3 regions of the Pseudomonas azerbaijanorientalis genome follow, and region 1 is predicted to be linked to each of the others. Evidence: predicted binding sites of a transcription regulator. Region 1 holds the regulator's gene; each other region holds the start of a gene.
What was found. The regulator sigma-54, encoded in region 1, starts transcription at its own class of promoters, with help from an activator protein. The targets are predictions, from matches to a motif close to ANTGGCATNNANNTTGCTNT.

Region 2: glnA (glutamate--ammonia ligase) is a predicted target of sigma-54. The motif match lies at 1,714-1,733, and genes of this name have one in related genera.
Region 3: KSS91_RS21130 (flagellar basal body rod protein FlgF) is a predicted target of sigma-54. The motif match lies at 1,714-1,733, and genes of this name have one in related genera.

Annotation. Positions count from the first base shown of each region.
Region 1 covers NZ_CP077078.1:1,092,598-1,096,831, forward strand. The annotation lists gene rapZ (RNase adapter RapZ) at 1-358, opposite strand, end outside; gene ptsN (PTS IIA-like nitrogen regulatory protein PtsN) at 361-825, opposite strand; gene hpf (ribosome hibernation-promoting factor, HPF/YfiA family) at 838-1,146, opposite strand; gene KSS91_RS04730 (RNA polymerase factor sigma-54) at 1,221-2,714, opposite strand; gene lptB (LPS export ABC transporter ATP-binding protein) at 2,960-3,685, opposite strand; gene lptA (lipopolysaccharide transport periplasmic protein LptA) at 3,685-4,233, opposite strand; gene lptC (LPS export ABC transporter periplasmic protein LptC) at 4,220-4,234, opposite strand, start outside.
Region 2 covers NZ_CP077078.1:495,311-499,544, reverse strand. The annotation lists gene thiI (tRNA uracil 4-sulfurtransferase ThiI) at 45-1,499, opposite strand; gene glnA (glutamate--ammonia ligase) at 1,828-3,234, shown strand; gene KSS91_RS02225 (DUF4124 domain-containing protein) at 3,547-4,062, shown strand.
Region 3 covers NZ_CP077078.1:4,738,264-4,742,497, reverse strand. The annotation lists gene KSS91_RS21135 (sigma-54-dependent transcriptional regulator) at 1-1,469, shown strand, start outside; gene KSS91_RS21130 (flagellar basal body rod protein FlgF) at 1,788-2,528, shown strand; gene flgG (flagellar basal-body rod protein FlgG) at 2,574-3,359, shown strand; gene flgH (flagellar basal body L-ring protein FlgH) at 3,412-4,107, shown strand; gene KSS91_RS21115 (flagellar basal body P-ring protein FlgI) at 4,126-4,234, shown strand, end outside.

The sequences.
Region 1 (4,234 bases):
CTTCGGCCAGCGAGCGGTTGGCGTTGCTCAGGGGATGACGTCGGCGGGTTTCCGAGAAGCGCTTGAGCAGGGTTTCTTCGTCGGCATCCAGGTACAGGACATCGCACTGGATGTGGCGGCTGCGGACTTCTTCGAGCAGGTCAGGGAAGCGTGACAGGTGGCTGGGCAGGTTGCGGGCGTCAATGGAAACGGCCACCAGCGGCTGCATCAGTTCGGTATGAATCAACGCTCGTTCGGCCAGTTCCGGCAGCAGGCCGGCAGGCAGATTGTCGATGCAGTAGTAGCCGTTGTCCTCAAGAACATTGAGGGCGGTGCTTTTACCCGAGCCGGAACGGCCACTGACGATGATCAAGCGCATGATTACTGACCGTTTTGCTCGTCCAGGACAACCTGATACAGGGCTTCGTTGCTTGCGGCATTACGCAGTTTTTCGCGAACGTCCTTGCGGTCAAGCATGCTGGCGATCTGTCGCAGCAGCTCAAGGTGTGCATCGGTAGCGGCTTGCGGGACCAGCAGAACGAACAGCAGGTCAACCGGCGCGCCGTCGATGGCGTCGAAATCGATAGGGGCGTCCAGGTGCATCAATGCACTGATGGGCGATACACACCCCTTGAGACGGCAGTGTGGAATAGCGATGCCGTTGCCAAAACCGGTGGAGCCGAGTTTTTCACGGGCAATCAGCGCCTCGAAGACATCTTGCATCTCCAGAGCCGGCACTTCGCGGGCGATCAGATTGGCAATTTGTTCGAGGGCTTTCTTTTTACTGCCGCCCGGCACGTTCACGAGGGAACGGCCGGGGGTCAGGATACTTTCAAGTCGGATCATGGGTAGGGAGTGTTAACGACCGGTTGCGCCCTGAAGGAGGCTCTGGGTCTTTTCCTTATGCTTTTTGAGTTGTTTATCCAGCTTGTCGGTGAGTGCATCGATCGCAGCGTACATATCGGTATGTTCCGCATTGGCGACCACTTCATTCCCGGGAATATGCAGCGTGGCTTCGATTTTCTGCTTCAGCTTCTCGACGGTCATCGTGACCTGCACGTTAGTGATCTTGTCGAAATGTCGCTCCAATCGTTCGAGTTTTTCGCCGATGTAGGTGCGAAGAGGTTCGGTCACTTCCAGTTGGTGTCCACTGATGTTGACTTGCATACAGCTTCTCCTTCGTTGCCAGTGCATAAAGCGGTAGATCAGATGATCTACCACTGGAACGCTGTGGCGTGGCTCTACATCAACCGCTTGCGTTCGCTCGAAGGCGCGATCCCGAGGGATTCGCGGTACTTGGCGACGGTGCGGCGAGCCACCTGAATGCCTTGTGCCTCCAGTAAACCAGCGATCTTGCTGTCACTCAACGGCTTTTTCTGATTTTCCGCGGCAACCAGTTTTTTGATGATCGCCCGGATCGCCGTGGACGAGCATTCGCCGCCTTCGGAGGTGCTTACGTGACTGGAAAAAAAGTATTTCAGTTCATAAATGCCCCGGGGGGTGTGCATGAACTTCTGGGTCGTTACCCGCGAAATCGTCGACTCATGCATGCCGACCGCTTCGGCGATGTCATGCAGGACCAGCGGCTTCATGGCTTCGTCGCCATATTCGAGGAACCCGCGCTGATGCTCCACGATCTGGGTGGCAACCTTCATCAGGGTTTCATTGCGGCTCTGCAGGCTCTTGATGAACCAGCGGGCCTCCTGCAACTGATTGCGCATGAATGTGTTGTCGGCGCTGGTATCGGCGCGGCGCACAAAACCGGCGTACTGGGCGTTGACCCGCAGCCGTGGCACCGACTCCTGATTCAGCTCTACCAGCCAGCGCTCGTTGTCCTTGCGTACGATGACGTCAGGAACGACGTACTCGGCTTCGGTGGACTCGATTTGCGAACCCGGGCGCGGGTTGAGGCTCTGGACCAGCTCTATGACCTGGCGCAGCTCATCTTCCTTGAGCTTCATGCGACGCATGAGCTGGCTGTAGTCGCGGCTGCCAAGCAGGTCGATGTAATCGGTGACAAGGCGCTTGGCTTCGGCCAGCCAAGGGGTCTTGGCGGGCAACTGGCGCAATTGCAGCAGCAGGCATTCGCCCAGATTGCGTGCGCCGATGCCGGCCGGCTCGAATTGCTGGATGCGGTGCAGGACGGCTTCGATTTCGTCCAGTTCGATGTCCAGTTCCGGGTCGAAGGCTTCGAGGATTTCCTCGAGGGTTTCGTCCAGGTAGCCCTGATTGTTGATACAGTCGATCAGGGTCACCGCGATCAGGCGATCGGTGTCGGACATCGGAGCCAGGTTCAGTTGCCACAGCAAGTGGCTTTGCAGGCTTTCACCGGCCGAGGTGCGGGTGGTGAAGTCCCACTCGTCATCGTCATTGCTGGGCAGGCTGCTGGCGCTGGTCTGGTAAACGTCTTCCCATGCGGTGTCGACGGGGAGTTCATTGGGGATACGCTCGTTCCAGTCACCCTCATCGAGGTTGTCAACCGTCGGGGCGCTTTCCTGGTAGGAGGGTTCCTGGATATCGGTGTTGGGCTTTTGTTCGGCGTTGTCGGCCAAGGGGTCGGAATTGTCGAAGTCGTCGCCTTCTTCCTGGCGTTCGAGCATCGGATTGGACTCCAGGGCCTCCTGGATTTCCTGTTGCAGGTCCAGGGTCGACAATTGGAGCAGGCGGATGGCCTGTTGCAGCTGAGGTGTCATCGTCAGCTGCTGGCCCATTCTCAAGACTAGCGATGGTTTCATGGCAGGGGCTTAACACCTTATTCGCCGGCGCACATGCGCCATCCACTACAGGGCGCCGGGGCGCCAAACATAAGCAAATTATATGCCTGAAACTGAAGGATTTGCCTAGAGCGCTGTAACAATAAAAAACTATAAATTTGTGTTGCGGTGCTGCCCATGTTGGGGGCTGAACGCGCAGGTTCGCATCAGGCCCGATGAATCGCGAGACCGGTGCCCGGGCGCCTTGCCTGGGCACAGCTCAGCGTTTACAGGCGGAACTCATGGCCCAGGTACACTTCCTTCACCAGGTCGTTGGCCAGGATGGTCTCTGCGTCACCTTCGGCAATCAATTGGCCGTCATTGACGATATAGGCGGTTTCACAGATATCCAGGGTTTCACGAACGTTGTGGTCCGTGATCAGCACGCCAATGCCTTTGGCCTTCAGGTGGTAAATGATCTGTTTGATGTCGCCGACCGAAATCGGGTCCACGCCGGCGAACGGTTCATCGAGGAGGATGAACTTCGGGTTGGTGGCCAGGGCGCGTGCGATTTCCACGCGGCGGCGCTCACCACCGGACAGGCTCATGCCGAGGTTGTCGCGGATGTGGCTGATGTGGAATTCCTGCAGCAGGCTTTCCAGCTCCTTGCGGCGACCGGCCTTGTCGAGCTCCTTGCGGGTCTCGAGGATGGCCATGATGTTGTCGGCCACCGACAGTTTGCGGAAGATCGATGCTTCTTGCGGCAAATAGCCGATACCGGCTTTTGCACGGCCGTGCATCGGCTGGTGGCTGACGTCCAGGTCATCGATCAGGACGCGGCCCTGGTCGGCTTGCACCAGGCCGACGATCATGTAGAAGCAGGTGGTCTTGCCGGCGCCGTTCGGGCCAAGCAGGCCGACGATCTGACCGCTGTCGATGGACAGGCTGACATCACGCACGACCTGGCGGCTCTTGTAGCTCTTGGCCAGATGCTGAGCTTTCAGAGTTGCCATTACTGGGCCTTTTTCTCGTCGGTTTTCTTCTTCGGCTGGATGACCATGTCGATGCGCGGACGCGACTCGGTCACCTTGCTGCCGGTGGCGCGCCCGGCGCTGGCCAGCTTCTTCTCGGTGTCGTAGACGATTTTCTCGCCTTGGGTGACGTTGTTGTCCTTGTCGACAACCTTGGCCTTGTCGATCAACACGACGCGATTTTGCGTGGCGTGATACTGGATCGTCACGCCCCAACCCTGAACAGGCTTGGTATCGCCAGCCGTCTGCAATTGCTCGAAGTACGCCAGGTTGCCCACCGAGGTCACTACGTCAATGTCGCCAGTCGGGGTGCGGGTGATGGTCACGGTGTTGCCTGTCACCTTCATCGAGCCTTGGGTGATGATCACGTCACCCTTATAGGTAGCAATACCTTGCTTGTCGTCCAGTTGGGCATCGTCGGCCTGAATGCGGATAGGCTGCTGTTGGTCTTCCGGCAGAGCCCAGGCGCTCACGCTTCCCAGTGCTGCGCCCAGACTGAGCAAAATCGGGAGGGTTTTAACGAGCCTCATA
Region 2 (4,234 bases), 600 kb from region 1:
CGGGGGGCCGGTGACGCAGGCCACAGGCAAACAGCCCCGGGCACTTAGCTCGGTCGATAAACGCGCACATTGGCATGCCCCTCACTGAGCAAATGGTGGGCATGCAGGCGACTCATCACGCCTTTGTCGCAATACAGCAGGTACTGGCGAGTAGGGTCCAGTTCCTTGAAACGAGCGTTCACTGCATAAAACGGCATCGTTTGTACCTCGATGCCAGCAAGCTCCAGCGGGTCATCTTCAGCGGCATCCGGGTGACGGATGTCGATGACGATCTGACCGGCCAGCGCTTCGCTGACTTCTTCAATCTGCAAGTCCTGGCCCAATTCGTCGATCACGCGATCGATCGGCACCAGCTTGGCGTTTTCGAGCGCACGCTCGAGCACCGCCATATCGAATTCTTTCTCTTCGTGCTCGACACGGTAGCGCTTGGCGGCCGTCTTCGGATTGACCGAAATGACGCCGCAGTACTCCGGCATGTGCCGGGCGAAATCGGCGGTGCCGATCTCGTTGGCCGTGTCGATGATGTCCTGCTTGTGGCTGGCGATCAGCGGGCGCAAGACCAGTTTGTCGGTCACGCAATCGATCACTGACAGGTTCGGCAGCGTCTGGCTCGACACCTGGGAGATCGCCTCACCGGTGACCAGGGCTTCGATGTGCAGTCGATCGGCAATCCTGGACGAAGCGCGCAACATCATACGCTTCAATACTACGCCCATATGACTGTTATCGACTTTGCCGAGAATTTCGCCCAACACTTCCTCGAACGGCACACTGACAAATAGCACGCGTTGGGAGCTGCCGTACTTCTTCCAGATGAAATGCGCGACTTCCATGACGCCCAGTTCGTGGGCACGTCCGCCCAGGTTGAAGAAGCAGAAATGCGCCATCAGGCCGCGGCGCATGATCTGGTAGGCCGCCACGGTGGAGTCGAAGCCGCCGGACATCAGCACCAGCGTCTGCTCCAGGGCGCCCAGCGGATATCCGCCGATGCCGTTGTGCTGGCTGTGGATCACGAACAACCGTTGGTCGCGAACTTCGATGCGGACTTCGATTTCAGGCTTTTTCAGGTCGATCCCGGCGGCACCACACTGACGGCGCAACTGGCTGCCGACATATTTCTCGATATCGATCGAGCTGAACGGGTGCTTGCCGGCACGCTTGCAACGCACCGAAAAAATCTTGCCGGCCAGTGCATCACCGTAGTGCTGCTTGCACTTTTCAACGATGTCGTCGAAATCACCCAGCGGGTATTCGTCGATTTGCAGGAAGTGCGCGACGCCCGGCATGCAGCTCAGGCGCTCGCCCATCTCCTTCAGGGCCTTGGGATCGCTGACGCGGGTTTCCAGCTCGAGGTTGTCCCACACGCCGTTCACCACCACAGCCGGGTCCAGATCGCGGAGCACGGCACGGATGTTCTTGGCCAATTGGCGGATGAAACGCATCCGTACCGGGCGGCTCTTGATGGTGATCTCGGGGAAGACTTTTACGATTAATTTCATGGAAACAGCGCGCGCAGGGCCTGCCGAAAAAGGGGGGCGCGGATTATAGCGGAAATTGCTCAAGGTTTAACCAGTTAATGTGCAGAAGGTTTTGCTCGCACCAAAACAGGTCATTTATTGAAATTAACGCCACATTACGGGGCGGCATTTTCGACTTTAAAGCGCATTAATGGCTGATAAGCGTGTTTTTGGGGCAAAAAACCCATGCTGGGGCACTGGCATGCAATTTGCTCCCTTGTGAGGCAGGTTGCCTTGGCAGAGTATTCGCGCCGGCATCACCCACATTTAAGGGCATCCACTACTAGCCCGAAGCCACCCGGAGGACACTATGTCGAAGTCGGTTCAACTCATCAAAGATCATGACGTCAAATGGATTGATCTGCGCTTCACGGACACCAAAGGCACTCAGCACCACGTGACCATGCCGGCTCGCGATGCGCTGGATGACGACTTCTTCGAAGTCGGCAAAATGTTCGACGGTTCCTCCATCGCTGGCTGGAAAGGCATCGAAGCCTCCGACATGATCCTGATGCCGGACGACTCCACCGCCGTTCTGGACCCGTTCACCGAAGAACCGACCCTGATCCTGGTCTGCGACATCATCGAGCCTTCGAGCATGCAAGGCTACGACCGCGACCCACGTGCGATCGCCAAGCGCGCCGAAGAGCACCTGAAAGCCACCGGTATCGGTGACACCGTATTCGCAGGTCCAGAGCCAGAGTTCTTCATCTTTGACCAGGTGAAGTTCAAGTCCGACATTTCCGGCTCCATGTTCAAGATCTACTCCGAACAAGGTTCCTGGATGTCCGACCAGGACATCGAAGGCGGCAACAAGGGCCACCGTCCAGGCGTCAAAGGCGGCTACTTCCCGGTTCCACCGTTCGACCACGACCACGAAATCCGTACCTCCATGTGCAACGCACTGGAAGAAATGGGCCTGACCGTCGAAGTTCACCACCACGAAGTGGCAACTGCCGGCCAGAACGAAATCGGCGTCAAGTTCAACACCCTGGTGAAGAAAGCCGACGAAACCCAAACCCTGAAGTACGTCGTGCACAACGTTGCCGATGCCTACGGCCGCACCGCGACCTTCATGCCTAAGCCTCTGTACGGCGACAACGGCTCGGGCATGCACGTGCACATGTCCATCTGGAAAGATGGCAAGAACACCTTCGCAGGCGAAGGCTATGCCGGCCTGTCGGACACCGCCCTGTACTTCATCGGCGGCATCATCAAGCACGGTAAGGCCCTGAACGGCTTCACCAACCCGGCGACCAACTCCTACAAGCGTCTGGTTCCAGGCTTCGAAGCGCCAGTGATGCTGGCCTACTCGGCTCGCAACCGTTCCGCTTCGATCCGCATTCCTTACGTGTCGAGCCCGAAAGCCCGCCGTATCGAAGCACGCTTCCCGGATCCGGCTGCCAACCCGTACCTGTGCTTCGCCGCACTGTTGATGGCTGGCCTGGACGGCATCCAGAACAAGATCCACCCTGGCGACGCTGCTGACAAAAACCTGTACGACCTGCCGCCTGAAGAGGCGAAAGAGATTCCACAAGTTTGCGGCAGCCTGAAGGAAGCCCTGGAAGAGCTGGACAAAGGTCGTGCATTCCTGACCAAAGGCGGCGTTTTCAGCGACGACTTCATCGACGCTTACATCGCCCTGAAAAGCGAAGAAGAAATCAAGGTACGTACCTTCGTACACCCACTGGAATACGAGCTGTACTACAGCTGCTGATCCGGTAGCGCTGCGGCACGCGGCGTGACAAAAAGAGGCCTCCTTCGGGAGGCCTTTTTATTGCCCACGATTTAGCGGCCTACGAAGAACCCTGTGGGAGCGGGCTTGCCCGCGAAGACGTCAGTACACTCCACATCTGCTTATCAGACAGACCGCTTTCGCGAGCAAGTCGAATCGTCGCACCGCCGCTCCCACAAGGGGTTTTCTGTGTTCAGGCGGCCTCGGCAAATCATGCCTAGATGTTAACGGCTTGGGATAACCGCCACGCCTGACCTATGCTACAACCCAACGCTTTCGCTTCCGGTAGATTCCATGGGTCGTGGTTTTCTGTTCATCCTGCTGCTGATCGCCCTGCCCGCCATGGCGCAGATCTACAAATACACAGACGCCAACGGCGCCACTGCGTACAGCAATCAACCGCCTGACGGCACCAGCGTCCAACCGGTCCACCTGCCGCCCCTCAACAGCATTGAGCGCCAGACTCCTGGCGAAGCCGTGCCTGTTACTGAAGCCGCCCCGAATGAACAGCCCCAAAAACCCTATGAAGTGCTGGAGCTGACCGGCCTGCCCAATACCGAAGCGCTGCGCGCCAACAATGGCACCTTCACGATAAACGTGCTGATCAAGCCGCGCCTGCAAGGCCCCCACCGGATGCGCCTGCTGCTGGACGGCCAGCCCTACGGCCAGCCAGTCAATGTGCCGATCCTGCAATTGGTGAATATCGATCGCGGCGAGCATCGCCTCGCCGTGCAAGTGATCGATGGCGAAAACGTTGTGCAGCAGAGCCCCACCGCAACCTTCACCTTGCAACGCGTGCACACGCGCTGAAGGCCTGGCTGCTGATTGCCGGCTTCATTGCACTGCTCATGTCGGCACGAAAAACCCCATTCCTGCGACTTTTCTAACCTCATTCAGGTTTGCGCACTATATTGGTGCAACTGCTTGCACCGTACTCAGATTCCAACCCATTTTGGTTCGAAATTACCCGCGAAAGCTGGCA
Region 3 (4,234 bases), 2.6 Mb from region 1:
GTGAGGTGGGGGGTGAGCATGGCAACGCCATCTACCTGCATTGCCCGAACCTGATCAACATTCAGTTCCAGGCCTTGCGTCCGAAATTCGAAGCGATTGCCGGGGTCTTCGGCGTCAAGCGTGTAGGGCTGATGCCCAGCGAGCGTCGGCACATGGAACTCAATGCCCTGCTCGGTGCGCTGGAGTTTCCGGTGCTGTCGATCGACATGGGTGGTTCCATCGTTGCGGCCAACCGGGCAGCGGCGCAGTTGCTGGGGGTGCGGGTCGACGAGGTGCCGGGTATTCCCTTGTCGCGCTACGCCGAAGATTTCGATTTGCCGGAACTGGTGCGTGCCAACAAATCGCGAATCAACGGGCTGCGGGTCAAGGTCAAGGGTGACGTGTTCCTGGCCGACATCGCGCCGTTGCAGTCGGAGCACGACGACAGCGAGGCCATGGCCGGTGCCGTGCTGACGCTGCACCGCGCCGACCGGGTGGGAGAGCGCATCTATAACGTGCGCAAGCAGGAATTGCGTGGCTTCGACAGCATCTTCCAGAGCTCGAAAGTGATGGCTGCGGTGGTGCGCGAAGCGCGGCGCATGGCGCCGCTGGATGCGCCGCTATTGATAGAGGGCGAAACCGGCACCGGCAAAGAGTTGCTGGCGCGGGCCTGCCATCTGGCCAGTCCGCGTGGGCAGTCGCCGTTGATGGCGCTCAATTGTGCCGGGCTGCCGGAGTCCATGGCCGAGACGGAACTGTTCGGTTATGGTCCCGGTGCCTTTGAAGGGGCGCGGGCCGAAGGCAAGCTCGGGCTGCTGGAGCTGACGGCGGGCGGTACGCTGTTTCTCGATGGCGTCGGGGAAATGAGCCCGCGCTTGCAGGTGAAATTGCTGCGCTTTTTGCAGGACGGCTGCTTCCGTCGTGTGGGCAGCGACGAGGAGGTCTACCTCGACGTGCGAGTGATCTGCGCGACCCAGGTCGACCTGTCCGAACTGTGCGCGCGCGGCGAGTTCCGCCAGGACCTCTATCACCGCTTGAATGTGTTGTCCCTGCACATCCCGCCGCTGCGCGAATGCCTCGACGGTTTGACGCCGCTGGTGGAGCACTTCCTTGATCAGGCCAGTCGGCAGATCGGTTGCCCGTTGCCCAAACTCGCCCCGGCGGCCATGGAGCGGCTCAGCCACTACCATTGGCCGGGCAACGTGCGGCAACTGGAGAACGTGCTGTTCCAGGCGGTTTCCCTGTGCGATGGCGGCACGGTCAAGGCCGAGCATATTCGCCTGCCGGATTATGGCGTGCGTCAGCCCCTTGGCGATTTTTCGCTGGAGGGCGGGCTGGACGAGATTGTCGGGCGTTTCGAGAAGGCGGTGCTGGAACGGTTGTATTCCGAGCATCCGAGCAGTCGGCAGCTGGGCAAGCGGTTGGGGGTTTCGCATACCACCATTGCCAACAAGTTGCGTGAGTATGAGGTGGGCAAGACCGAGACCTGACTTAAGCTCGCTGTGTTTGTGCCGGCCTCTTCGCGGGCAAGCCCGCTCCCACTGGTTTGGTGAACGCCACAGATCACTGTGGGAACGGGCTTGCCCGCGAAGGCGACAGATCAGTCACTCAAGAGGCCGGCACTTGCCACCCACCGGCATGACACCGCCGGTTTTTCGTCTTTGACACAAATCACCAATCCCCTCTGATCTCCTCAAGTCCCCTGTTTGCCGGCCCCCGCGCCGCCAAAAACAAGTTGGTCTGCAAATTGCTTATGGCTCAGCAACACAGCAGTGGGCGGCAAACGTCCGGCAGGCAGAGGATAGAGTGTGGACAAGTACCTTTATGTGGCAATGACCGGCGCCAGCCAGAATGCACTGGCGCAAAAGGCGCATGCCAACAACCTCGCGAACATCTCCACCAACGGCTTCCAGAAAGACCTGGAGCAGGCCCGTTCGATGCCGGTGTTTGGTGACAGCTTTCCGGCGCGTGCGTTTGCCATGTCCGAACGCCCGGCCACGGATTTCTCCCCGGGTTCACTGGTGGAAACCGGCCGGGACCTGGACGTTGCCGTGCAGGGCGGCGGCTGGATTGCCGTACAGAATCCCGATGGTGGTGAAAGCTACGTGCGCACCGGCAGCCTGAATGTTGACGCCCTGGGCGTTCTGCGTGCCGGCAACGGTATGCCGGTCATGGGCAATGGCGGGCCGATTGCCGTGCCGCCGGAGCAGCAGATCGAAGTCGGCGAGGACGGCACCATCAGCATCCGCGCGATGGGCGAAGGTCCGCGGGTGATGGCTGAAGTGGACCGCATCAAGCTGGTCAACCCGGACCTGAAGAACATGACCAAAGGCCTGGATGGTTCGATCCACACCAAGGACGGCAAGCCGGCGCAGGCCGATGCCGACGTCAAGCTGGTGTCCGGGTTCCTTGAGTCGAGCAACGTCAATGCCGTGGAAGAGATGACCTCGGTACTGGCCTTGTCCAAGCAGTTCGAGCTGCACATCAAGATGATGAACACCGCCAAAGACGATGACCAGGCCATGGCTCGGGTCTTGCAGATCAGCTAATTACCAGAACGTCGCGCCGTAAAACAGGCGCACGAGGAGAATCGAATGCTTCCGGCTCTATGGGTTGCCAAAACAGGTCTGTCCGCCCAGGACACCAACCTGACCACCATTTCCAACAACCTGGCGAACGTGTCGACCACGGGTTTCAAACGTGATCGCGCCGAGTTCCAGGACCTGCTTTACCAGATCAAGCGTCAGCCAGGCGCCCAGTCGACCCAGGACAGCGAACTGCCGTCGGGTCTGCAACTGGGTACCGGTGTGCGCATCGTCGGCACCCAGAAGAACTTCACCGCCGGCAGCCTGCAAACCACCGAGCAGCCACTGGACATGGCCATCGACGGTCGCGGTTTCTTCCAGATCCTGCAACCGGACGGCACCACGTCCTACACCCGTGACGGTACCTTCCACCTGGACTCCAACGGCCAGATCGTCAACGCCAGCGGCTTTGCCCTGGAGCCGGCGATTGTCATTCCGAACGACGCGCAGACCTTCACCGTCGGCCGCGACGGCACCGTGTCCATCACGGTTGCCGGCAACCCGGCTGCCCAGGTGATCGGCAACCTGCAGACCGCCGACTTCATCAACCCGGCCGGCCTGCAGGCAGTGGGCAACAACCTGTTCCTGGAAACCGCCGCCAGTGGTGCGCCGCAAGTCGGCACACCGGGCCTGAACGGTTTCGGCACCACGCTGCAGAACACCCTGGAAACGTCCAACGTCAGCACCGTTGAGGAGATGGTCAACATGATCACCACCCAGCGCGCCTACGAGATGAACTCCAAGGTGATCTCCACCGCCGACCAGATGCTCTCGTTCGTAACGCAGAACCTGTAATCAAGTCTATGGGGCGGCCATGAGGCTGCCTGCAACACCGTGAGGTAGGGTCATGAATCGCTATGTATCTGTTCTGGCACTGAGTGGGATCGCCGCGCTCGCAGGCTGCGTGCCTGCGACGCCCAAGCCCAATGACCCTTACTACGCCCCGGTGTTGCCGCGCACGCCGTTGCCGGCGGCCGCCAACAACGGCTCGATCTATCAGGCCGGTTTCGAACAGAACCTCTACAGCGACCGCAAGGCGTTCCGGGTCGGTGACGTCATCACCATCACCCTGAACGAAAGGACCCAGGCCAGCAAAAACGCCAACTCGCAAATCGGCAAGAACAGCAAGGCCAACATCGGCCTGAGTTCGCTGTTCGGCAGCAGCGCCACCACCAACAACCCGTTCGGCGATGGTGACCTGAGCCTGAGTGCCAGCTACGAAGGTGACCGCGCGACCAAGGGTGACAGCAAGGCGGCGCAGGGCAACACCCTGACCGGCTCGATCACCGTGACCGTTGCCGATGTGTTGCCCAACGGCATCATCGCGGTGCGCGGCGAGAAGTGGATGACCCTCAATACCGGCGATGAGCTGGTGCGGATTGCCGGCCTGGTTCGCGCCGATGACATCTCGACCGACAACACCGTGTCGTCGACCCGTGTCGCCGATGCGCGCATTACCTACTCGGGCACCGGCTCGTTTGCCGATGCGAGTCAGCCAGGCTGGTTCGACCGTTTCTTCCTCAGCCCGCTGTTCCCTTTCTAGGTGGCTTTCCAGTTGAGCATGTTGAACTTCAAACACCTTATGGTGGCCGCCCTGATGCTGTCGGCAGCCTTCAATGCTCAAGCCGAGCGCCTCAAGGACATCGCCAGCATTTCCGGCGTGCGTTCCA